4 regions of the Geodermatophilus sp. SYSU D00696 genome follow, and region 1 is predicted to be linked to each of the others. Evidence: riboswitches for the same ligand, from Rfam matches in the RefSeq annotation. Region 1 holds a riboswitch; each other region holds the start of a gene.
What was found. Region 1 has a riboswitch for cyclic di-AMP ahead of ACI79O_RS21800 (NlpC/P60 family protein). Riboswitches for the same ligand answer to the same signal wherever they lie in the genome.
Positions count from the first base shown of each region.

Region 2: another riboswitch for cyclic di-AMP. It lies ahead of ACI79O_RS15055 (aggregation-promoting factor C-terminal-like domain-containing protein); the one in region 1 lies ahead of ACI79O_RS21800 (NlpC/P60 family protein).
Region 3: another riboswitch for cyclic di-AMP. It lies ahead of ACI79O_RS01035 (aggregation-promoting factor C-terminal-like domain-containing protein); the one in region 1 lies ahead of ACI79O_RS21800 (NlpC/P60 family protein).
Region 4: another riboswitch for cyclic di-AMP. It lies ahead of ACI79O_RS08425 (C40 family peptidase); the one in region 1 lies ahead of ACI79O_RS21800 (NlpC/P60 family protein).

Region 1 covers NZ_JBJGYY010000049.1:13,830-19,149, reverse strand. Annotated here, with positions in the region: gene ACI79O_RS21805 (M48 family metallopeptidase) at 1-1,183, opposite strand, end outside; gene ACI79O_RS21800 (NlpC/P60 family protein) at 1,375-2,616, opposite strand; cyclic di-AMP (ydaO/yuaA leader) riboswitch at 2,633-2,811, opposite strand; gene ACI79O_RS21795 (hypothetical protein) at 2,972-3,286, opposite strand; gene ACI79O_RS21790 (NlpC/P60 family protein) at 3,399-5,135, opposite strand.
Region 2 covers NZ_JBJGYY010000022.1:34,602-39,921, reverse strand. Annotated here, with positions in the region: gene ACI79O_RS15070 (acyl-CoA dehydrogenase family protein) at 1-155, opposite strand, end outside; gene ACI79O_RS15065 (FAS1-like dehydratase domain-containing protein) at 149-1,015, opposite strand; gene ACI79O_RS15060 (alkene reductase) at 1,088-2,164, shown strand; gene ACI79O_RS15055 (aggregation-promoting factor C-terminal-like domain-containing protein) at 2,229-2,864, opposite strand; cyclic di-AMP (ydaO/yuaA leader) riboswitch at 3,111-3,267, opposite strand; gene ACI79O_RS15050 (VOC family protein) at 3,482-3,907, opposite strand; gene ACI79O_RS15045 (TcmI family type II polyketide cyclase) at 3,904-4,587, opposite strand; gene ACI79O_RS15040 (hypothetical protein) at 4,598-4,795, shown strand; gene ACI79O_RS15035 (cytochrome P450 family protein) at 4,764-5,320, opposite strand, start outside.
Region 3 covers NZ_JBJGYY010000001.1:213,950-219,269, reverse strand. Annotated here, with positions in the region: gene ACI79O_RS01050 (FMN reductase) at 1-129, opposite strand, end outside; gene ACI79O_RS01045 (LLM class flavin-dependent oxidoreductase) at 126-1,283, opposite strand; gene ACI79O_RS01040 (hypothetical protein) at 1,644-2,465, shown strand; cyclic di-AMP (ydaO/yuaA leader) riboswitch at 2,617-2,777, shown strand; gene ACI79O_RS01035 (aggregation-promoting factor C-terminal-like domain-containing protein) at 3,012-3,968, shown strand; gene ACI79O_RS01030 (class I SAM-dependent methyltransferase) at 4,023-4,649, shown strand; gene ACI79O_RS01025 (TetR/AcrR family transcriptional regulator) at 4,681-5,320, shown strand, end outside.
Region 4 covers NZ_JBJGYY010000010.1:18,520-23,839, reverse strand. Annotated here, with positions in the region: gene ACI79O_RS08435 (extracellular catalytic domain type 2 short-chain-length polyhydroxyalkanoate depolymerase) at 1-755, shown strand, start outside; gene ACI79O_RS08430 (carbohydrate kinase family protein) at 758-1,672, opposite strand; gene ACI79O_RS08425 (C40 family peptidase) at 1,729-2,250, opposite strand; cyclic di-AMP (ydaO/yuaA leader) riboswitch at 2,263-2,414, opposite strand; gene ACI79O_RS08420 (hypothetical protein) at 2,769-2,921, shown strand; gene ACI79O_RS08415 (hypothetical protein) at 3,169-3,366, shown strand; gene ACI79O_RS08410 (hypothetical protein) at 3,450-3,749, shown strand; gene ACI79O_RS08405 (MBL fold metallo-hydrolase) at 3,765-4,694, opposite strand; gene ACI79O_RS08400 (RtcB family protein) at 4,793-5,320, opposite strand, start outside.

The DNA of each region.
Region 1 (5,320 bases):
CCGGCGGGCTCGGGTCGGAGACGTTGTTCTCCGACAGCCGCCGCTGCACCGCGGTGAACGCCTGCGCGTCGCCGGTCAGGTCGAGGGCGTACAGGTCCGCGCGCGCCTCCACCTGGCGCGACACCAGGTTCTGCACCGGCGTGGCGACCAGCGAGCCCACGGCGGTCAGCAGCAGCACCAGCGGGACCACGCGCGGGTCACCCGCGGAGTCCGCGCCCGCGCGGCGCAGCAGCGCCGGCCGGGACAGCAGCCACCCCAGCAGTGCCACCGCCGCGGCCGCGCCGAGGGCGCCCAGCAGCGTGCCGGTCAGGACGTCGTCGGCGGCGACGTGCCCGAGCTCGTGGGCGACGATCGACTCGATCTCGTCGTCGGGGACGTCGGCGAGCAGGGTGTCGTAGACGACGACGCGGCGGGTGGACCCGAACCCGGACACGTAGGCGTTCAGCCGCGTCGTCCGGCGCGAGGCGTCGGCGACCAGGACGTCCTCGACCGGGTTGCCGCTCTCCTCGGCGAGCTGGAGCAGGTCGGTGCGCAGCTGTCCGGCCGGCAGCGGCTCGAAGCGGTTGAACGCCGGCTCGATGACCACCGGGTAGAGGAACGAGCCGGCCACCACGAGCCCCGCCGCGCCGGCTGCCGCCCACGCCCACCAGGTGCGCGGCGCCCGGCGGGCCAGCCACACCAGGGCGAGCAGGGTGAGCGCGGTCAGGCCGGCGTCGATGGCGGTGGAGACCGCGACGTCGCGCAGCCACAGCCCCCAGGACCGGGTCGACAGGCCGTAGCGGTGCCGCACGACCTCGCCGTAAGCCGACAGCGGCAGCGTGACCAGCCGGCCGGCGACCACCAGCGCGACCGTGCCGAGGAGCAGCGTGAGCGGCCAGCGCCCACCCACGGGACGGCCGACCGCGGTGACCAGCCGGCTGCCCAGGCGCGTGAGGCCGAGCAGCGCCGAGACGGTGAGGCCGAGCAGCAGGCCCACCAGCGAGGCGGGGCGGACCGCGGCGGCGAAGGCCTCGGCCCGGCGCACCACCTCGGCGGGCAGCCCGGCGTCGGCGCTGAGCGGCGTCGCGCCACCGGGCGGGGTGGGCAGCACCGTCCAGGGCGTCCGGACGGCGACGACGACCACGAACGCCGCACCGAGAACGAGCGCGACCAGCAGGGCGGCGCGGGAGGCGGTCCGGTTCACCCGCCCGCCCAGCTCACGCGGCCGATCCTAGGCGGACCGGCCCGCCCGGCCGCCCCGGTCCCCGGACCCGGCACCGGCCACGACGAGGGCCGGTGACCCGTGAGGGTCACCGGCCCTGGCGACGTGCTGGGTTGGCCATCCCCCAGGGGCCCGCCGCGAGCGTCCGAACGGCGGGGGGAGGGGTCCTTCCGTCAGGCGATGCGGCGCATGGCGGTGATGCCGCTCATCGAGTCGACGGACACCACCTTGACCGGCACGCCGGAGGTCGAGGCGTGCACCATCTGGCCGCCGCCGATGTACATGGAGACGTGGCTGACCGGGCTGTAGTAGAAGATCAGGTCGCCCGGCTGCAGCTCCGACCGCGAGACGGCGGTGCCCATCTGCGACTGCATCCGGCTGGAGTGCGGCAGGCTGATCCCGGCCGCCGCGTAGGCGTACTGGGTCAGGCCCGAGCAGTCGAAGGCGTTCGGCCCGCCGGCGCCCCACACGTAGGGGTCGCCCACCTGCGCCAGCGCCGTCTGCACCGCCACCTGCGCGGCGCCGCTATACCCACCCGCGGGGGCCGCCGGAGCCGGGGCGGCCGCCGCCGGAGCCGCCGCCGCCGGAGCCGCCGCGGCCGGAGCCGCCGCCGCGGGAGCCGCGGGAGCCGCAGCCGCCGGGGCGGCCGCCGCGGGAGCAGCCGCTGCGGCCGCCGCCTCGGCCGCGGCGTCGGCGGCGGCCTCGGCCTCGGCGGCGAGCGCCTGCTGCCGCGCGGCCTCGGTCAGCGCCTCGAACTGGGCCTCGTAGTCGGCGATGTCGGCCTCGAGCCGCTCCTCCTGGGCGTCGAGCTCCTCGAGCGTGGCCTCCGCATCGGCCCGGGCGGCGTCGGCCTCGCGCTGCGCCTCCTCCGCCGCGGTGGCGGCCTCGCCGACCTGCGCGAGCACGTCGGTGGTGTGGCCGGAGATGTGGTCGAGGGTGGCCAGCGAGCTGACGAACTCGTCGGCCGAGTCGCTGGTCATCAGCAGGTCCAGCTGGGCGAAGGTGTCGTTGCTGCTGGTCCAGGCACTGCGGGCGACCTGGCGGATCTGCCCGTCGAGGTCCTGCAGCCGGGAGCGGGCGTCGCCGAGGGCCCGCTCGGCGGCCTCGGCGGCGGCCTGCTGGCGGGAGAGGACCTCGCGGGCCTCGTTGACCTGCTCGCTGACCGCCTCGAGCCGGCGGCCGGCGTCGGCGGCGAGCTCGGCGGCCTGCTCGGGGGTGGCGGCCCGCTCGGGGTCGGCGACCGCGGTGCCGGGCACGAGGGCCACGGTCAGGGCGGCGGCGGTGCCGACCAGCGCGACCCGGCCGAGGAGCCGGCGCGGTGAGCGGCGGTGCGGGCCGGCGACGCGGGCGGTCGCGGGTGCGGAGGAGGTGGACTGTGCGCAGGCATGCCCCGGGCAGGGGCGGGGGGTCGCCACGGGCGGCGGCTCTCCGTTCTTCCTCAGCAACCGCCTACCGAGTTAGCTGACGGGTTCGGGCTGGGAAGACGTGCCCTATCAGGCGTGCGCCGGCGGGCCGGTGCACGCGAGAACTCACCCCAGTGCTGCGGTGGGTCCCCGGCTCACCTCGCGCGCACCCGCAGGCGGCGTCCGGTGACTCGGCGGTGACCGGCCGAGGTCACCTCGCGTCAGGTGACGACCACCCGGCCGGACGCGGTCACAGTACGGACGTGATGAGTTTGTGACAAACGGGACCCCTGCTGACTGTGAGAACACGCACAGTGAGCAGTAGCGCCCACTCCGGTGTGTACCCGTTCGGGCGTCGACCTGCGCCTCAGCCGGTGCGGCGCCGTCCGCCGGGACGCTCCCCGCGCGCCGGGCGGTGACGCAACGGAGGCACCAGGCCGACCTCCGCCAGCGCCCGCACGGCGCGCCGCTCGACGTCGTCGAACTCCACGACCACGCCCGACGGCGGGGGCACCGCGTCCCCGGCGGCCGGCCCGGTCGCCCGCGCGGCCGGGACCGGCGGCACCGGCAGCAGCACGGGCCCGGTGCCCCTCTCCGCCGGCGGCGCACCCAGCAGGACGGTGACGACGCAGTCGGCGCAGCCGGTGCCGCGCACGGTGCAGGTGTCGCAGTCGATGAGCATGGCCGTGTCCCCCCTCCGGTGCCCCGGGCCGCCCCGGGTGCCGGGCCGCGGTCGGGACGGGTCTCCCTGTCGGTTGCTCCGCACGCTAGGGACGGCCACCGACAGTCCCGGCTCAGCTGCCCGCGAACTCCCAGTGCCAGGGCTCCTCGCGGCCGTTGCCCGGGTCCGCCCAGGTGGGGTGCAGCCAGCCGAAGCGGCCGGCGTTGGCCACCATCCAGGCGTACTGCGGGGTGCCGAAGGTCTCGATGCCGCCGCACAGGTCGACCGCCAGCCCCCAGCCGTGGTTGCTCGTCCCCGGGACCGCGGCCAGGGCCGGTTTCTCGCCGTAGAGCCGGACCTGGCCGGCGTAGGTGCGGTAGGAGTCGGTGATGCAGACCGGCCGGCCGAACTCCGCCTCGAACGCCGCGCTCATCGCCCGGTAGGCCGCGGCGGCGTCGCAGCGCAGCGCGTGCCCGCCCACGCCGAGGGGGCACAGCGCGCTGGGCGGGACGAGGCCGTTGGGGTACCCGCCCCAGGCGCGGGTCCCGTCGAAGCTGGGCGGGTACACGGTGTTGCCGCACTCCACCCGCAGCGCACCGCCCGAGGGCCCCGGCGCGGCCACCTCGGGGCGAGTGCCGAGGGCCGGCCGGCCCACGTGCAGCACCTGGTCGGCGGGCAGCCGGCGGACGACGACCGCGCCGGCCCGCCCGTCGGCGGCCAGCATCGTCTCCCGGTCCAGCGCGATGCCGACGTGGCCGAGCCCCGACTCGGGCGTCCCGAGGAACACCAGGTCGCCGGGCAGCACGTCGGCCGGGTCGACCGGCACCGTGACGGCGTACAGCCCGGCCTGGTCGGCGGGCAGGTCGACGCCCGCGGCGCCGTAGACCGTGGAGACCAGCGAACCGCAGTCCCAGGAGTCCGGGCCGGCCGTCCCCGGCGCGTAGGGCTGCCCCAGCGTGTCCATCGCCGCGCTGACGGCGGCCACCGTCTCGGCGGGCAGCACCAGCAGCGACGTCGGCTCGCGCGGGAACTGGGCGGCGCCCCGCTGGGCGCCCCCCGCGGCGTCCCCGACCGGGACCAGCCCGGCCGGCAGGCCGGCCGCGGGGGCGGCCAGGGCCGAGGCCGGCGGGGACGCGACACCGGCCGCCGCGAGCTGGTCGAGGTGGGCGCGCCAGTTGGCCGCCGTCTGCCGGTTGACGTCGAGCTGCTCCTGCTGGAGGTCGGCCAGCTGCCGGTCGACGTCGCTCAGCGCGGCGTCGAGCTCGTCGGTGACCGCCGCCGCGGCGGCCTCCAGGTCGGCGACCTGGGCCGCCAGCAGGTCGGCCCGCTGCTGCGCCTCGGCCAGCGCCGCGTCCGCGGCGGCCTGCTCGGCCAGCGCCGCCCGGCGCTGCTCCTCGGCGGCGGTCACGACCGCGCCGGTGTGGTCGTCGACGGCGTCCAGGTAGCCGATCGCGGCAGCGGCGTCCCCCGGGTCCCCGCCGGAGAGCAGGACGCTCAGCGGGGACAGCGTGCCGCCGTCCCGGTAGGCCGCCGAGGCGTAGCGCGCGACGACGTCCTGCAGGCGCGCGAGCTCCGCCTCCGCCTCGGCCACCCCGGCGGAGGCGGCGTCGACGTCGGCCTGCGCGGCGGCCAGCGCCTGCTGCGCGGCCGCGACCTCGGCCTGGCGCTGCTGCAGGTCGGCCTGGACCTCGGCGGCCCGCTCCTGCAGCCGGTCGAGGGCCTCGCTGTCGAGGACCCCGCTGGTGCCCCCGGGCTGGTCGCTGGGCGCGGCGGCGGCGGGTCCGGCCGGCACCAGCGCCACCAGCACCGCCGCGGCCGTGACCAGGAACGCCGCGCGACGCCGCGGGCGCGACGCGGGGTCCAGGCGCACCGGACCACCCCCCGTGTCCACCGGACCGTGCGGTCCGCCGGGGGATCGTCGTCCGCGCCGCCGTCGTCCCGCAAGCGCTCCGCGCGCCCCTCCTCCGTCCGGGTCCCCGCGCCCGGCGCGTCGCGCGGCGCGTCGTCGACGACGGGCGCCGGCGGACCCGCCTCCCCGGGACTGTCCGACCCCCG
Region 2 (5,320 bases), on a different contig from region 1:
ACGGCCAGGCCGAAGGCGCCGAGCTCCTTCATCCGCTCGACCAGCGCCTCGGGGTACTCGTCGGCGTGCTCGAGCTCGCGGACGACCGGGCGGACCTCCCGGTCGACGAAGGCCCGCACGATGGCGACGACGTCGCGCTCCTCGGGGCTCAGCACCGCGGGCCCTCGGCGAGCACCGCGGTCCCGGTGACCGACGCGGGCGCGCCCACCGTCCCCGCGGACAGCGCGAACCGGTCGCCGTCGAGCCGCCCGCCCGCCCGCACCGGCGGACCCGCGTACGCCGGGCGGACCAGGCGGTGGCTGAACGACGTGACGGACCGGTCCGGCAGGTGACGGCGCGGGACCTCCAGCAGCAGCAGCGCCAGCAGCGGCCCGTGCACGACCAGACCCGGGTGACCCTCCACCTGCGTCGCGTAGGGCTGGTCGTAGTGGATGCGGTGCGCGTTGTAGGTGAGTGCGCTGAACCGGAACAGCAGCGGCGGGTCGGGCAGCACCTCGACCACGTGGTCGCCGATGTCGGCGGGGGAGCCGGCGCCCGCCGGGGCCGGGGAGGAGCCGGCCTCCTGGGAGCGGTAGACGACGTCCTGCTCCTCGGTGACCAGCAGCGCGCCGTCCTCCCGGTACTCGCTGCGCACGGTGACCAGCAGCATCTCCCCGCTCCGGCCGGTCTTGACCTCGCAGCGGGCCAGCGACGACGTCCGCTCCACCGCCGACCCCACCCGCAGCGGAGCGGTGACCTGGAGCCGCCCGCCGGCGATCATCCGGCGCCGGTGCGGCAGCGGCGGGAGGAAGTGCCCGGCGCGGGGGTGGCCGTCGTCGCCGAGGTCGGCGGTGGCCGGCCGGTCGAGGAAGGTGAACACGTGCCAGCCCGGCGGCAGCGGGTCGCCGTCGGCCAGCGGCGGGGCGGGCTGGTCGAGCAGCGCGGCGAAGGCGGCCGCGGGCCCGGGCGCGACCACCGCGGTGCCGGTCAGCGGGCCCGGGGACCAGCCCGCGACGGCGTCGGTCAGGGAGGACACGGCGTCATCGTGCCGCCTGTGACGCCGCCCGCACCCCGGAATGGCGCGGGCCGTGCGGGTGTCGGAACCGGCGTGGACCTGTTCTCACCCGTGAAACTCGGCGACCTCGAGCTCGCCAACCGCGTGGCCATGGCGCCCCTGACCCGGATGCGGTCCGGCTCCTCGGGCGTGCCCGGCGACCTCGTCGTCGAGCACTACGCGCAGCGCGCCGGCGTTGGCCTGGTCGTCACCGAGGGCACCTACCCGAACCACGAGTCGCAGTCCTTCGTCGGCCAGCCCGGCATCGTCACCGACGAGCAGGTGGCCGGCTGGCGCCGCGTCGCCGAGGCGGTGCACGCCCGCGGCGGCCGGATCGTCCTGCAGGTCATGCACGGCGGGCGGGTCACCCACCCCGACGTCAACGGCGGCCGCCGCGTGGTGGCCCCCAGCGCCATCGCGATCGACGGCGCCGGCCACACCGAGAAGGGCAAGCAGCCCTACCCGGTGCCGCACGCGCTGACCACCGAGGAGGTCCGGGACGTCGTCCGGGACTTCCGGCGGGCCGCCGAGCGCGCCGTGGAGGCCGGGCTGGACGGCGTGGAGGTCCACGGCGCCAACGGCTACCTGCTGCACGAGTTCATGGCGCCGTCGTCCAACGTCCGCGACGACGAGTACGGCGGCTCGCCGGAGAACCGGGCCCGCCTGGTGGCCGAGGTGGTCACCGCGGTCGCCGACGCGATCGGCGCCGGCCGCGTGGGCCTGCGGATCTCGCCCGAGCACGGCATCCAGGACGTCCTCGAGCCCGACCGCGGCGACGTCCTCGCCACCTACGGCGCGCTGCTCGACCGGCTGCGTCCGCTCGGCCTGGCCTACCTGTCGGTGCTGCACCGGGAGCCCGCCGGCGACCTGGTCCAGGAGCTGCGCCGCCGCTCCGGCGCGCCGCTGATGGCCAACAGCGGCTTCGGCGCCGTCACCACCCGCGAGGAGGCGGTGGCGCTCATCGAGGCCGCGCACGCCGACGTCGTCGCCGTGGGCCGGGCGGTGATCGCCAACCCCGACTTGGTCGAGCGCTGGGCCGGGGAGCACCCGGAGAACGAGATCCGGTCGCACCTGTTCTACGCGTCGGGTGCCGAGGGCTACACCGACTACCCCACACTGCGCGCCAGCTGAGACGCCGCGCGGCGACCCGGGAGCCCTCACCGGACGGGCCGGAGGGGGCTCCCGGGTCAGTCGGTCAGTACCAGTTGTTGGCCTGGAAGTGGCTCCAGGCCGCGCAGGGGCTGCCGTACCGGTTCTCGATGTAGACCAGCCCCGCGTCGATCTGCCGGTACGGGTCCGACGTCTTCGCGATGCCGGTGCCCGCCCAGGTGGAGTCGAGGAACTGGGCGATGCCGTAGGCGGTGCTGCTGGGGTTCTGCGCGTTCGGGTTCCAGCCGCTCTCCCGCTCCCAGAGCTGCTCGAGGCAGCCGAACTGGGTGGCGTTCCCGCCGAGCTGGGCCAGGGCGTAGTCCTTGTAGGCCGCCTCGCCCGAGGCGGCGGGTGCCGCGGCCGGCGCGGGAGCCGGTGCCGGGGCGGGTGCGGAGGCCGGCGCGGGAGCCGGTGCCGCCGCGGGAGCGGCGGGCGCCGCCTCGCCGTCGCCCTGGTTCCAGCCACCGTCGCGGTCACCGTCCCAGCCGCCCCACTGGGAGCTGGAGCTGCGGTCACCGGAGTCCCAGTGGTCGTCGGCTTGGGCCACCGCCTGCCCGCCGAAGGTGAGGGCGAGGGTCATCGCCCCCGTGGCGGTCAGCAGGTGCAGGACGCGGCGGCGCGGTCGCGCGGCGACGAGGGTGTCCTGGGCGGCGGTGTGCTCGAGGTCGGTGGGTGCATGCATCGGGTCGTCCTCCTGGAGGTGTGGTCGCCGGACGCCGTCACCGGACGGCGCCGGGTGGGTCGGGATGCGGTGGGCCCCGAGGCCCGTGAGGGCAGGGGTCGGCAGCCGGGCGCGCGGCACCGGCCGGACCAGGGGCCCGGCTGCGGGCGTGCGACGGCTGCTGCGTGCAGTGGCTGGGCAGGCGGGAGCGCGACGGTCCCGGACCTGGGCGCGCGGGGGCTCGGGGCCCCAGGGCGCGGATGTACTCCGTCCTCCCGTGGCCGCCTACCAGGTGAGCTGACGGGTTCGGGCTGGGAGTGCCCTACCCGCTCCCGGAGGGCCGGGAGCGGGACTCACCCCGGTGGTGCAGGTGGGTCCCCGGCTCGCACCCACGGGGGTGGGCGCGACTCGGCGGCATCCGGCAGGGGCCCCCGGACGGGGACGAGACGACCGGCCGGACGCCGAAACGCTAAGGACGTGACCGGATGGTCACAATCGGAGGTGCCGACCGGAGCGCGACAGGCCGACGCCACGTCCCCTCCGCGCACGGCTGGTCACCCCGCGCGACCAATCTCCTCCGGACACGCCGCGGCCGCCGGGACCACGGGTCCCGGCGGCCGCGTCCGATCGCGTGCGGACTACCCGGGTCGGCGGGCACCGTCCCCGGGGAGGTCGGCTGCGTGGTGCCGCTCGGAGGAGATGCCGACCACGTTGCCGAACGGGTCGACGACGGCGGCGCTGACGATCGGCCCGTGCGGCGTGAGCGGGATGTACTCCTTCGCGCCCATCGCGGTGAGCCGCTCGAGCACGGCGTCGAGGTCGTCGACGTCCCAGTAGCCGACCGCGCCGCCGGTCTCCAGCGCCATGCCCGGAGGGGCGGAGGCGCGGGAGGCGATCGCCAGTGACGTCCCCTCGTCGATGCGGAACTTCGCGTAGCTGGGCCGTCCGCCTGGGCCGGGCCTGGTGAAGCCCGGCCCGGTACCCAGGAGCTCCGTGTACCAGGCGACGGCCGCGGCTACGTCGTCGGCGAAGTAGGTCTGGTTGGCGAACCGGCGCAGGCTCATGACGTGCCCTCGCGGGGCGCGGGAAGCTGGTCCCCGGGCGCCCAGTCGGGAGCCGTCCAGCGGTGGAAGACCCGGGCCACCGAGTCGCGCGGGGTCTGCCACGTCTCGGGGTTGTACGGGCTGACGTAGGGAGCCAGGTCCTCCATGACCTTGGCGAATGCCGGCCGCATGGACTCGTGGTTCTGCCGCACGGCCGCCGCCTTGGCCCGGTCCTGCTCCAGGAGGTGCACGAATACGTCTTCCATGGAGTACAGCCAGCGGCCGGTGACGCCGGTCTCCGTGGGCAGGCCACCCGCGTCGGATGCGGCGAACACCCGGGCGATGTCCTCCTCGCTGCCCGGCCGCATCCGCTGGACGATGACGGTCATCTCCCGGTCGGGGGAGACCTCGCCCTCGGGCACCCAGCTGTAGAAGTGCTTCGCCACCGAGTGCGACGGGTTCTGCCAGTAGCTGGGGTAGGGCGTCACGTACGGTGCGATGGCCTCGGCGATCGCCTGGAACGCCGGCAGACCGCGGCGCTGGCCGGAGACCTCCGGGTCCTCCTTGCGCTCGATGACGTGCAGGTAGAGGCCCTCGTAGGAGAGCAGGACCCGCCCGACGACGCCCATGTCCTGCGGCCGGGTGGTCCGGTCGTAGTAGGCGAACACCGGTCCCACCTTGTCCTCGCTGCCAGGCACCATCCGGCAGACGATGACGTTGCGGAACGGCCGCCACGTGGCCGAGTTCCAGCTGGCCGGCGACGTGGACGTGTTCGTGAACTCGACCGTGTCGTTCGCCCAGGGCGGTTCGGTGGGTGTCGTCGTCGCGTCGGCTGCAGGGTCGGCCGACGGGGTCGAGGGCGGCGTGGTCTGGGTCATCACGAGCCTCCTTGGAGAGGGGTGGGGGTGAACCGCAGCGGGAGCTCGAGCAGCCCGCGGAAGGCCGACGCCGCCGGCAGCCACTGCAGCTCCTCGACGGGGACGTCGAGGCGCAGGTCGGGCAGGCGGACGAGGATCCGCCGCAGCGCGGTCGTCGCCTCCAGCCGTGCGAGGGCGGTGCCCAGGCACTTGTGGATGCCGTGCCCGAAGGACAGGTGGTGCGTGGAGCCGCGGGAGAGGTCCAGCGCGTCGGCGTCCGGGACGAACTCCGGGTCGTGGTTGGCCGCGCTGAGCACGATCGTGACGATCGAGCCCGCGGGGACGGTCACGCCGCCGATCTCGAGGTCCTCGGTGGCGAACCGGAAGCTCGACACGGGGACCGAGCCGTCGAAGCGCAGCAGTTCCTCCACGGCGGCGGGCACCCGGTCGAGGTCGGCCAGGAGCTCGGCCAGCTCCTCGGGGTGGGTCAGCAGCGCCACCACGGCGTTGCCGAGGAAGTCCGAGGTGGTCTGGTAGCCGGCGAACAGCATCAGGAAGCAGGTGGACACCAGCTCCG
Region 3 (5,320 bases), on a different contig from region 1:
GACGACGGCGTCCTCGCCCCGCTCGCGCAGCGCGTCGACGGTGGCGGCGGTCAGCCGGTCGGCCAGCAGCCGGGTCGACGACGGCGTCGACAGGCCGGCGCTGACGACGGCGAGGGTGCGGGTGGTCATGCGGAGACCTCCTCCTGGACCTGGCCGGTGACGTCGTCACCCGCGGCGTACACGGTGGAGTCCTGCGCGCCGCCGCGGGCGGCGACCAGCGACGCGTGGGTCGGCGCGTCGGGCACGTGCGCGGGCTTGAGCGCGGCGAACTCGCGGCGCAGCACCGGCACGACCTCCTCGCCGAGGATGTCGAGCTGCTCGAGGACGGTCTTCAGCGGCAGCCCGGCGTGGTCGACGAGGAACAGCTGCCGCTGGTAGTCGCCGACGTAGTCGCGGAAGCCGAGGGTCCGCTCGATGACCTGCTGCGGGGAGCCGACGGTCAGCGGCGTCTCGCGGGAGAAGTCCTCCAGGGAGGGGCCGTGGCCGTAGACCGGCGCGTTGTCGAAGTAGGGCCGGAACTCGTCCACGGCGTCCTGCGAGTTCTTGCGCATGAACACCTGACCGCCGAGGCCGACGATCGCCTGGTCGGCGGCACCGTGGCCGTGGTGCTCGAAGCGGCGGCGGTAGAACTCGACCATCCGCTGGGTGTGCTCCTTCGGCCAGAAGATGTGGTTGTGGAAGAAGCCGTCGCCGTAGTACGCGGCCTGCTCGGCGATCTGGGGGCTGCGGATCGAGCCGTGCCACACGAACGGCGGGACGCCGTCCAGCGGGCGGGGCGTCGAGGTGAAGCCCTGCAGCGGGGTGCGGAACCGCCCCTGCCAGTCGACGACGTCCTCGTCCCACAGCCGGCGCAGCAGCGCGTAGTTCTCCACCGCCAGCGGCAGCCCGTCGCGGATGTCCTGGCCGAACCAGGGGTAGACCGGGCCGGTGTTGCCGCGGCCCATCATCAGGTCGACGCGGCCGCCGGCCAGGTGCTGCAGCATCGCGTAGTCCTCGGCGATCTTCACCGGGTCGTTCGTGGTGATCAGGGTGGTCGCCGTCGACAGCTGCAGCCGCGAGGTCTGCGCCGCGACGTAGGCGAGGGTCGTCGTCGGCGACGAGGAGAAGAACGGCGGGTTGTGGTGCTCGCCGAGGGCGAAGACGTCCAGGCCGACCTCCTCGGCCTTCTTCGCGATCGTGACGATCGCCCGGATCCGCTCCGCCTCGCTCGGCGTGCGGCCCGTCGTGGGATCGGTCGTGATGTCACTGACCGAGAAGACGCCGAACTGCATCTCGTGCTCCATGTGGTTGAGAGTGCAACTACTGCTACGGCCCGTCCAACCGCGGCGCCCTCGCGTCCATTCCCAGGGTCTCGTGACCGCGCTGAGATGCAATGACTGCGCTCGGTGACGGATCCGGCACGTCCCGGCGATCCCACTCCGGCGGGCTCCGCGCCCCCCTGTCGGCGCCCGGCCGGTGGGTATCCGGGGTGGGATCGTGATCACCCCGACGGCCGGCCGGGGAGTCCGGACCGGCACGGCGGACCGAGGGGGACCGGGATGTCGCAGCGGGCAGGGGGAGGCGCTCAGACCGGAGCGCCGGGGGACGGCACCGGGGGACGGTCGCCGTCGGGCGGACTCGACGGCCTGCTGGGGACCGGGCCGGTGTTCACCGGGGCGGTCCGCGGCTACGACCGCGCGCAGGTCGACGACTACGTGAACTGGGCGGAGACCGAGGTCCTCGTCCTGCGCCGGGAGAACGACCACCTGCTCAGCCGCTACGCCGCCGCCTCGGCCGAACTGCAGAACGCCCGGCGCCGGCTGGCCGCGCTCGTCCGCGAGCGGCAGTCGCTGCCGGGGCCGGACGAGGCGCTGGAACTGGTCCGCCGGGCCGAGGCCGAGGCCGCAGCCCGGACCGCCGCCGCCGAGGAGGAGGCGCGGCGCGTGGTCGAGGAGGCCCGCACCGAGGCCGAGGCGCGGCTGAGCGGGGTCGCCGAGATGCGCGAGGCGGTCATCGCCCTGCGCGAGCAGACCCGCAGCGAGGCCGCGGCGGTGCTCGAGGCGGCCCGCCGCGAGGCGGCGGAGCTGGGCCGGGGGGCGGCCGAGGAGCGCGCCCGGCTGGACCGCGCGGCGGCCGCGGTGCGCGAGCGCCTGGACCGGGAGGCGGCAGAGGTCCGCGCCCGCGCCGACGCCGAGGCGGCCGAGCGCCGGCGGGTCGCCGAGGCCGAGCTCGCGCCGCTGCGCGACGAGCGCGACCAGGCGCGCGAGTGGCTGCTCGGGCTGACCGGGCAGATCGACCGGGCGCTGGCGGTGATCACCGGCGTGCTGCCCGACGACGTCCCCGTCCTCGCCGAGCGTCGCGAGGCGGCCGAGACCGTCGGGGAAGCCGCGGCGGGCGCCGCGCGGGAGCCGGTCGCCGCTGCCGATGCGTCGCAGGTCACTGTGTTGCGCGACACGGACCGGCCCCAGGTCGCCGCGGCCTCCTGACCAGCAGCGACACCGGCGCGGGCAGCTGCCCGGGGGGCCGGCGGGTCACACCCGTCCCGCCGGTCCCTCCGGCCCCGTGTTGTCACGGACCGGTAACGGTGTCTACGGTGGCGGGCGTCCGGTCGGTCGTCTCTCCCCGTCCGGGGAGCCTGGCCGGACGCCGCCGAGTCGTGTCCGCACCCGTGGACGCGAGCCGGGGACCCACCGCAGTACTGGGGTGAATCGCACCCGTCGAGCTCTGCTCGCGGGGGTGTAGGGCTGCTTCCCGCCCGAACCCGTCAGCTAACTCGGTAGGCGGCTCACGGAAGAAACGGAGAGCCTCCGCATGCCCCGCCTCCGGGCCCCCGCGGCCCGCAGGTGCAGCCGCCCGCGCGCGCAGCGCGGTCCCGCGTCCTCCTGACGCCGGCTCGACCCTGCCCTGCCGCGCCCCGGCGCCGACCGCGGCCGCCGGAGACCTCCCGACCAGACACGCCGTAGACCCGCGCTGCGTGCGCGTGCCCATGCCCCGGGCCGCCGCGCGCCCTCTCCCTCGGAGCGCCCACCCGCATGTCCAGCCGTACCCGCCGCACCGCCGCCGACACCCCCGTCGCCGAGACCCCCGACACCCCTGACACCGACGCCCTCGAGACCGCCGTCCTCGAGGTGGACGACGAGACCCCCGCCCCCGGCCGCGCGCGCCGCGGTGGCCTGCTGGGCTCCCGCCGCCCGGCCCTGCTGCTCGGTACCGCCGCCGCCGGCGCGCTCCTGGTCGGGGTGCTCTCCGGCACCGGCCCCGCCGCCACCGGCGGTGCCGAGGCCGACACCGCCAGCGCCTCGGTGGGCGTGGCCGAGGCGCTCGGCCTCGCGGAGCAGGGCACCGACGGCGCCGTCGAGGACGGTGACCTCGCGCCGCTGGAGGAGCTCGCCGCCTCCCGCACCGAGCGCACCGCGATCGACGCCGCCGCCGTCCAGGCCCAGGCCGCGGCCGACCAGGCCGAGCGCGACCGCATCGCCGCCGAGGAGGCCGCCCGCATCGCCGCCGAGGAGGAGGCCGCGCGCGCCGCCGCCGAGGCGCAGGCCGCCGCCGAGGCCCAGGCTGCCGCCGAGGCCCAGGCTGCCGCCGAGGCCGAGGCCGCCGCCGCGGAGGCCGCTGCTGCCGCCGAGGCCGCCGAGGCCGCCGAGGCCCAGGCCGCCGAGTCCGCCGCGGCTCCGGCGCCGAGCAGCTCCAGCTCCGAGAGCCGCGGGTCCTTCAAGGACTACGCGCTCAGCCTCGTCGGCGCCGAGCAGTTCTCCTGCCTCGAGAAGCTCTGGGGCAAGGAGAGCAACTGGAACCCCAACGCGCAGAACCCGACCAGCACCGCCTACGGGATCGCGCAGTTCCTCGACTCCACCTGGGCCAGCACCGGCATCGCCAAGACCTCCGACGGCTACCGCCAGATCGACGCCGGCCTGATCTACATCAACGAGCGCTACGGCTCGCCCTGCGAGGCCTGGGCGCACTCGCAGGCCACCGGCTGGTACTGATCCACTAGTACTGATCCACAGGTGGCGCAGGGAGGGCCGGCCCGGACCAGGGTGGTGCCCGCGGGCTTCGTCCGCGCGCACACCCGGGTCCGCCGGCCCTCCCTCGTCCCCGAGGTCCGGCTGCACGTCGCCGACGACGTCGTCGCCCTGTGGGAGGCGATGGAGACCGCCGGCGGCGCCGGTGAGGAGCCGCCGTTCTGGGCCGCGGCCTGGCCCGGCGGGCAGGCCCTGGCCCGCGCCGTGCTCGACGGCGCCGTCCCGGTCGCCGGCCGTCGCGTCCTCGACCTCGGGTCGGGCAGCGGCCTGGTCGCCGTCGCGGCCGTCCTCGCCGGCGCCCGGCACGTGCTGGCCAGCGACGTCGACCCGTTCTCGCGGACCGCGGTCGGCGTCAACGCCGTCCTCAACGGCGTGCGCGGCATCAGCGTGATCGGCGACGTCCTGCACCGTGAGCCGCCCGACGTCGACGTCGTCCTGGCCGGGGACGTCTGCTACGACCGCGTGATGACCGGGCGGGTGCTGCCGTTCCTCGACCGGGCGCGGGCCCGCGGTGCCGAGGTGCTCGTCGGGGACCCCGGCCGCCCGTACCTGCCGCACGAGCGGCTCGAGCCGGTCACCGTGCTCGACGTCCCCGAGACCGAGGGCCCGGGCCTGCGCCGCACGACGGTGTGGCGACTGCCCTGAGCGCCCCGCGGTCGTGGGTAGGGTCGCCGCCGTGGCCGCACCGCTCCCCGTCGCCCCCGGCGGCGGCCGCGGGCGCCGGGCCCGCCGCCCCTCCGGCGACGACCGGGAGCGGGCCATCCTCACCACCGCCGAGGAGCTGCTCGGGCAGCGCCCGCTGGCCGACATCTCCGTCGACGACCTCGCGCGCGGGGCGGGCATCTCCCGGCCCACCTTCTACTTCTACTTCCCGTCCAAGGACGCCGTCGTCCTCGCGCTGCTCGACCGGGTGGTGGGGGAGGCGCGCGCGTCCCGCTCGGCGGCGCTGCGCCGGGCCGGTGACGACGTCCGCGCCGGCTGGCGGGGTGCGCTCGAGGCGGTCCGCGACACCTTCGCCGCGCACCACGCCCTCACCACCGCGGCAGCGTCGCTGTTCGCCACCAGCGCCGAGGCCCGCGCGCTGTGGTCGGAGGTCATGGAGCAGTTCGTCGCCGAGACCGCCGCGGCCATCGACGCCGAGCGGGCCCGCGGCGCCGCCCCACCCGGCCCGCCGGCCCGCGACCTCGCCGTGGCGCTCAACTGGATGAACGAGCGGGTCATCCACGTGACCGCCACCGGGCAGGCGCCGGCGCTGGACGAGGCCGACCTCGTCGACGTGCTGCTCACCGTGTGGCTGCGCGCCGTCTACGGCGGCG
Region 4 (5,320 bases), on a different contig from region 1:
ACGCGAGGACGGCCGAGTACGAGCGCGACGGGAAGATCGACCCCACGGCCAACCTCGCCGGCATCCCGACCTGGCTCTTCCACGGCAGTCAGGACCCGACCGTGAAGCGCCCGGTCGCCGACGACCTGGCCACCTACTACCGCCACTACGGCGTGCCGCTGACCTACCAGTCCACGATCGCGGCCGGCCACGGCTGGATCAGCCCGCTCGGGCCGGTGGCCTGCGGGGCCACCGGAGCGCCGTACGTCAACAACTGCTCGCCCTACGACGCCCAGGCCGAGTCGCTGCGCGTGCTGTTCGGCTCGGTGCAGGCACCGAACACCGGCAAGCCGCGCGGCACCGTCACCGAGTTCTCCCAGGACCCGTACGCGGTCCCCGCCTCGCCGGGCATCGGCGACGTCACCCGCACCGGCGCGGCCGCCATCGGCATGGGGTCGACCGGCTACCTCTACACCCCGCGCGACTGCACCAGGCCGACCGCCGGCTGTCGGGTCGTCGTGGCACTGCACGGGTGCCAGCAGACCGCCGAGCAGATCGGTCGCACCTTCGTCGACCTGTCCAACCTCAACGCCTACGCCGACACCAACCGCTTCGTCGTCCTGTATCCGCAGGCCCGGCCCGACGCCACCCTGGGCAACCCCAAGGGCTGCTGGGACTGGTGGGGCTACCTCGGGCCCGGCGACGTCGACTACGCGACCAAGCGCGGCCCGCAGATGGCGACCGTGATGGCCATGGTGAGCGCCCTCGGCGGCTGACCTCAGGGCGGCGGCTGGGCCCCGACCACACCCGCGACCACCGCGGCCACCTCGTGGCCGGCGCGGACCGCGTCCAGGACCGGCGCCCCCGCCCGCCAGCCGGCCAGCACCCCGGCGGCGACGGCGTCCCCGCAGCCGGTGGTGTCGCGGAGCCGTCCCTCCGGCAGGGGCTCCACCGGCACCTGCCACGCACCCGCCGCGGTGAGCACCCGGGTGGGCCGGGCGCCGGCGTGCACGAGGACCAGTGCCGGCGCCCACGCGGGCCGGTCGCCGTCCAATCCCAGCACCGCGGCCTCGACGGCGTTGCAGAACAGGACGTCCGGCCGCAGCGCCACGAGCAGCTCCCGGTACGCGTCGGCCCCGTGGCGCTCGATCCGCGTCGCGGCCGCCACGTCGACGGTGACCGGCACGCCGGCGTCCCGGGCGAGCGAGGCAGCTGCCCGGAGCGCGTCCGGGAAACGGCCAGGCAACAGGTCGTAGCCGTCGAGGTGGACGGCGGCCGCGCCGGCGAGCCACGCGGCGCGGACGTCGTCCGGCTCGAGCCCGCCCTCGCCGCGGTCGGTGAGCAGCGTGCGCTCGCCGTCGGGGTGGACGAGCACCGTCGACAGGGGAGTGCGGCCACGGCGGACCACCGCCGTCTCCACCCCGCGCCCGGCCAGTCCGGCGAGCACCGTGTCCGCGAGCGGATCGGCCCCGGCCCAGCCCGCGAACCGCGCCGGGGTGCCGCGACGGGCCAGGTTCGCCGTCACGTTGGCCGGCGCCCCGCCCGCCGTCGTCGTCCGGGCCACCCGCTGCTGGCTCCCGACCACCAGCGGAGCGGTGAGCTCCAGCAGCTGGTCGGCGACGAGCTTGCCCACCGCCACCACCGGTCCGGAGCCGGCGCGGCGGGGCCACCGGGGACCGTCCTCGTGCACCACGACACGAGAGTGCCCCGGCCGGAGGGCCCGGCCGGGGCACCGTTCCGCGACGTGCGTCAGGCGACCCGGCGGGCGCCCGCGTAGCTCGGCATCGAGTCGAGGTCGACGACGGCCACCGGCTTGCTGGCGGTCGAGGCGTGGACCATCTGGCCGTTGCCGATGTACATGCCCACGTGCGACACCGGGCTGTAGAAGAACACCAGGTCACCGGGCTGGAGGTCGGCCTTCGCCACCGCGGTGCCGAAGGTCGACTGGGCCTTCGACGTGCGCGGGATCGAGACGCCGGCCGCCTTGTAGGCGAAGCTGGTCAGGCCCGAGCAGTCGAAGGAGTCCGGCCCGGTGGCGCCGTAGACGTACCGGTCACCGACCTGGGCGAGCGCGGTGTCGACGGCGACCTGGGCCGCGCCGGTGGGCGCAGGCGCCGGCGCGGCGGCCACCGTCCCGGTCGCGGTGCCACCACCACCGCCCGCGGCAGCCGAGGCCGGGAGGGGCGAGAGGACGATGCCGGCTCCGGCGATGGCCGCGACGGCGATGCCGCGGAACGAGCGACGAGCGGTGGACGTGCGTGCAGTCGTCATGGACGACGGTTCTCCTGTTCTCCGCGACCGCCTACCGGGTTAGCTGACGGGTTCGGACGGAGGAGTCGCCCGGCGCGACGAGTCGCGCTCCACCCCAGTGCTGCAGTGGGTCCCCGGCCCGGGCTGCCGGCTGATTCCGGCACCCGGTTCGGCGTGGCCACCAGGTGTCGCACGGGGCGCGACGAAGGACCCTGGCGGACCGGCGACGACGGTAGGGAGGGGTCAGGGGGCCCTCAACCGACGGAACGCGGCGCCACGCCCGGCGCGGACCTGCGGATTTGACTGGCCTCCCGGACCCGACACGCCAGCGCGACCACCGGGCACGCCCAGGTCCTGGACACGCGGCGGCACCCGGTCGGGCGCCGACACGCCGGACGGGACGAGAAAGGACGCAACGGTGCGTCCGTACGCCCCGTCAGCGGCCCGCCACCGGTGGAACGGGTGAAAGGCCGGGATCCCCACGGTTGCCCCGCGCGTTGACGGGGCAACGGGACAGGAGCCGACAGGAGGAGGACCCCGTGGGGATGTTGAGGAAGCTCGTGGCTTCGGGCGTCGCCGCCAAGGTGGTGCAGGAGCTCCAGAAGCCGCAGAACCAGGCGAAGATCAAGCAGTTCGTCCGCGACTTCCAGAACAAGAACAAGAAGGGCGGCACGAGCGGCCGGGCCTACTGACCGACCGACGCCCTACCGCGCCCCCCGTCCCGCTCCGGGACGGGGGGCGCGGTGCTTCTCGCGCTGGTTGCCGCCCCATTGCCGGCTCTCCCGGCGCTCTGCGGGCGTGATCGAGCCGGCAGAGCACGGGATCAGCCGGCACACCGCGTCTCGGGGCGACGGTTTCCGCAGCCGGCCGGCCGGGCACCCCGGCACCGACCGGGGTGAGCCCAGCCGGCCGGTCGGTGCTCGGCGGAGGAGGTCCGCAGTGACCGAGGGCTCGATGACCGGACGGCCGTACGGCGGCACGAACGACCGCTCCGGGCAGGACGACGACGTGCTGCCCGGCGAGCGCCCCGTCCACGACGACGAGGACGCCGAGGTGGGCGCCGCGCCCGACCAGTCGCCCCGCGCCGGTGAGAGCGGGATGGGCACCGGCGACCGCCCGGGCTTCCCCGGCAGCTGACCGCCTCGTTCCCCGCGCCGCGTCATCCCCGCCGCCTTCCGGCGTCTCCACAGATGCGGGGACCGACGGAGGCGAGGGACGCGATGACGACCACGAGCACGACCAGCGCTGCAGCGGGCGCGGACGGGACCGCCGGGTCCCCGACCGGAAGTCGACCGCAGGAGCGGCTCGAGCACGTGGAGGCACTGCGGCGGGCAGCGACCCACCTGGCGACGGCGGAGTTCCTCGAGCGCCGCGCCGACCGGTCGGTCAACGCCGCGCTCGGCGCCCTGTTGCGCGAGCGCGCCCGCGAGCGCCGGTGCCGGGCCGGGGGGATCCTCGCGGGACTCGGGATGCGCCCAGCGGCCCGGCGGTGCCTGGACGGTGCCCCCGCGCCGGCGTGACCGCCGGGGACGCCCTCAGGCCCGGCAGCCGATGGGGCCGCCGTGGAAAGCGACCATGTCGGGCCAGATGCCGGCCAGCGGCAGCCGCTCGCCGTGGGGCCGGCCATCGAGCTCCGCGTACGCCCGGTGCAGGTTGCCCACGAGCCGCTCGGACTCCTGCCACGCCGCGTAGGGGTTGCCCGCGTGCCGGCGCGCGGTCTCCAGCGGCGACCACCCCGCCGCGTGCCCCTCGCGCGCCGTCGCGTCGACGAAGGCCGCGTAGCCGGCGAGGTCGTCGAGCAGCCGGGGGACCTGGTCCCCGCGGCACACCGGGCCGTGCCCGGGCACCAGCACCTCCGGCTCCAGCGCCCGCAGTGCGGCCAGCGCCCGCGGGTACCCGGCCACGCTGCCCTCGGCGAGGAACGGCTGGCCGCCGGCGAAGGCGACGTCGCCCGCGAAGGCCACCCGCTCGCCGGGCAGCCAGACGACGACGTCGCCGCGCGTGTGCGCCGGGCCCACCGCGTGCAGCTCGACCGCCCGCTCCCCGAGGTGCAGGGTCAGCGCGCCGGTGAAGGTGACGTCGGGCGGGCGCACCTCCAGGTGCCCGTAGTCCGGTCCGGTGAGCACCTGCGCGGCGATCAGGCCCGCGGCGAGCTGGTCATCTCGCGCGTGCTCGTGCCCGACCACCGGCGTCCCGTCCGGCACCAGCCAGTTGCCGAAGGTGTGGTCGCCGTGGTGGTGGGTGTTCACCAGCGCCCGCAGCCGGCCCGGGGCGACGCCGTCCACCGCCGCGAACAGCGCCCGGTTGCGCGCCTCGGTGGAGGTCGTGTCGACCATGACCCCGGTGCCGTCGTCGCCGGCCACGACGCCGGTGTTGTTGATCATCCAGCTGCCGTCGGGCTGCACGTAGGCGAAGACCCCCGGCGCGACCTGCTCGAGCCCGGCCGCCTCGATCGACGTCGTCACCGGGTCACTGTCCTGCACCGGGGACCGCCGGGGAAGCGGTCCGGCGTGCTCGTGCTCTGCACACAGGGGTGTGCAGAGCACGAGCGTCCGGGGAGGACTCAGTCGCCCTTGACGTTCACCACCTGGCGCAGCGTGTGCCGGATCTCCACCAGGTCCGCGGCGTCGGCCATGACGACGTCGATGCTCTTGTAGGCGTCGGGGTGCTCGTCGAGGAACGCGTCCGAGCGGCCCCAGGCGATGCCCTTCATGCGCCGGTCGAGGTCGGCCCGGCTGAACTGCTTCCGCGCGGCGGTCCGGGAGAACGCCCGGCCGGCACCGTGCGGCGCCGACTCCAGCGACTCGGGGTCGCCCCTGCCGACGACGACGTAGGACGCCGCGCCCATCGAGCCCGGGATCAGCCCCCACTGGCCGCGCCGCGCGGAGATCGCGCCCTTGCGGGACAGCCACACCTCGCGGCCGTGGTGGGTCTCGCGCTCGGTGTAGTTGTGGTGGCACTGGACCACCTGCTCGCGCCGGACCTCCTCGGTCAGGAACCGCGAGACCTGCTCGGCGACGCGGTCCATCATCTCCTCCCGGTTGAGCGCGGCGAACCGCTGCGCCCAGCGCAGCGCCTCGATGTAGGCGTC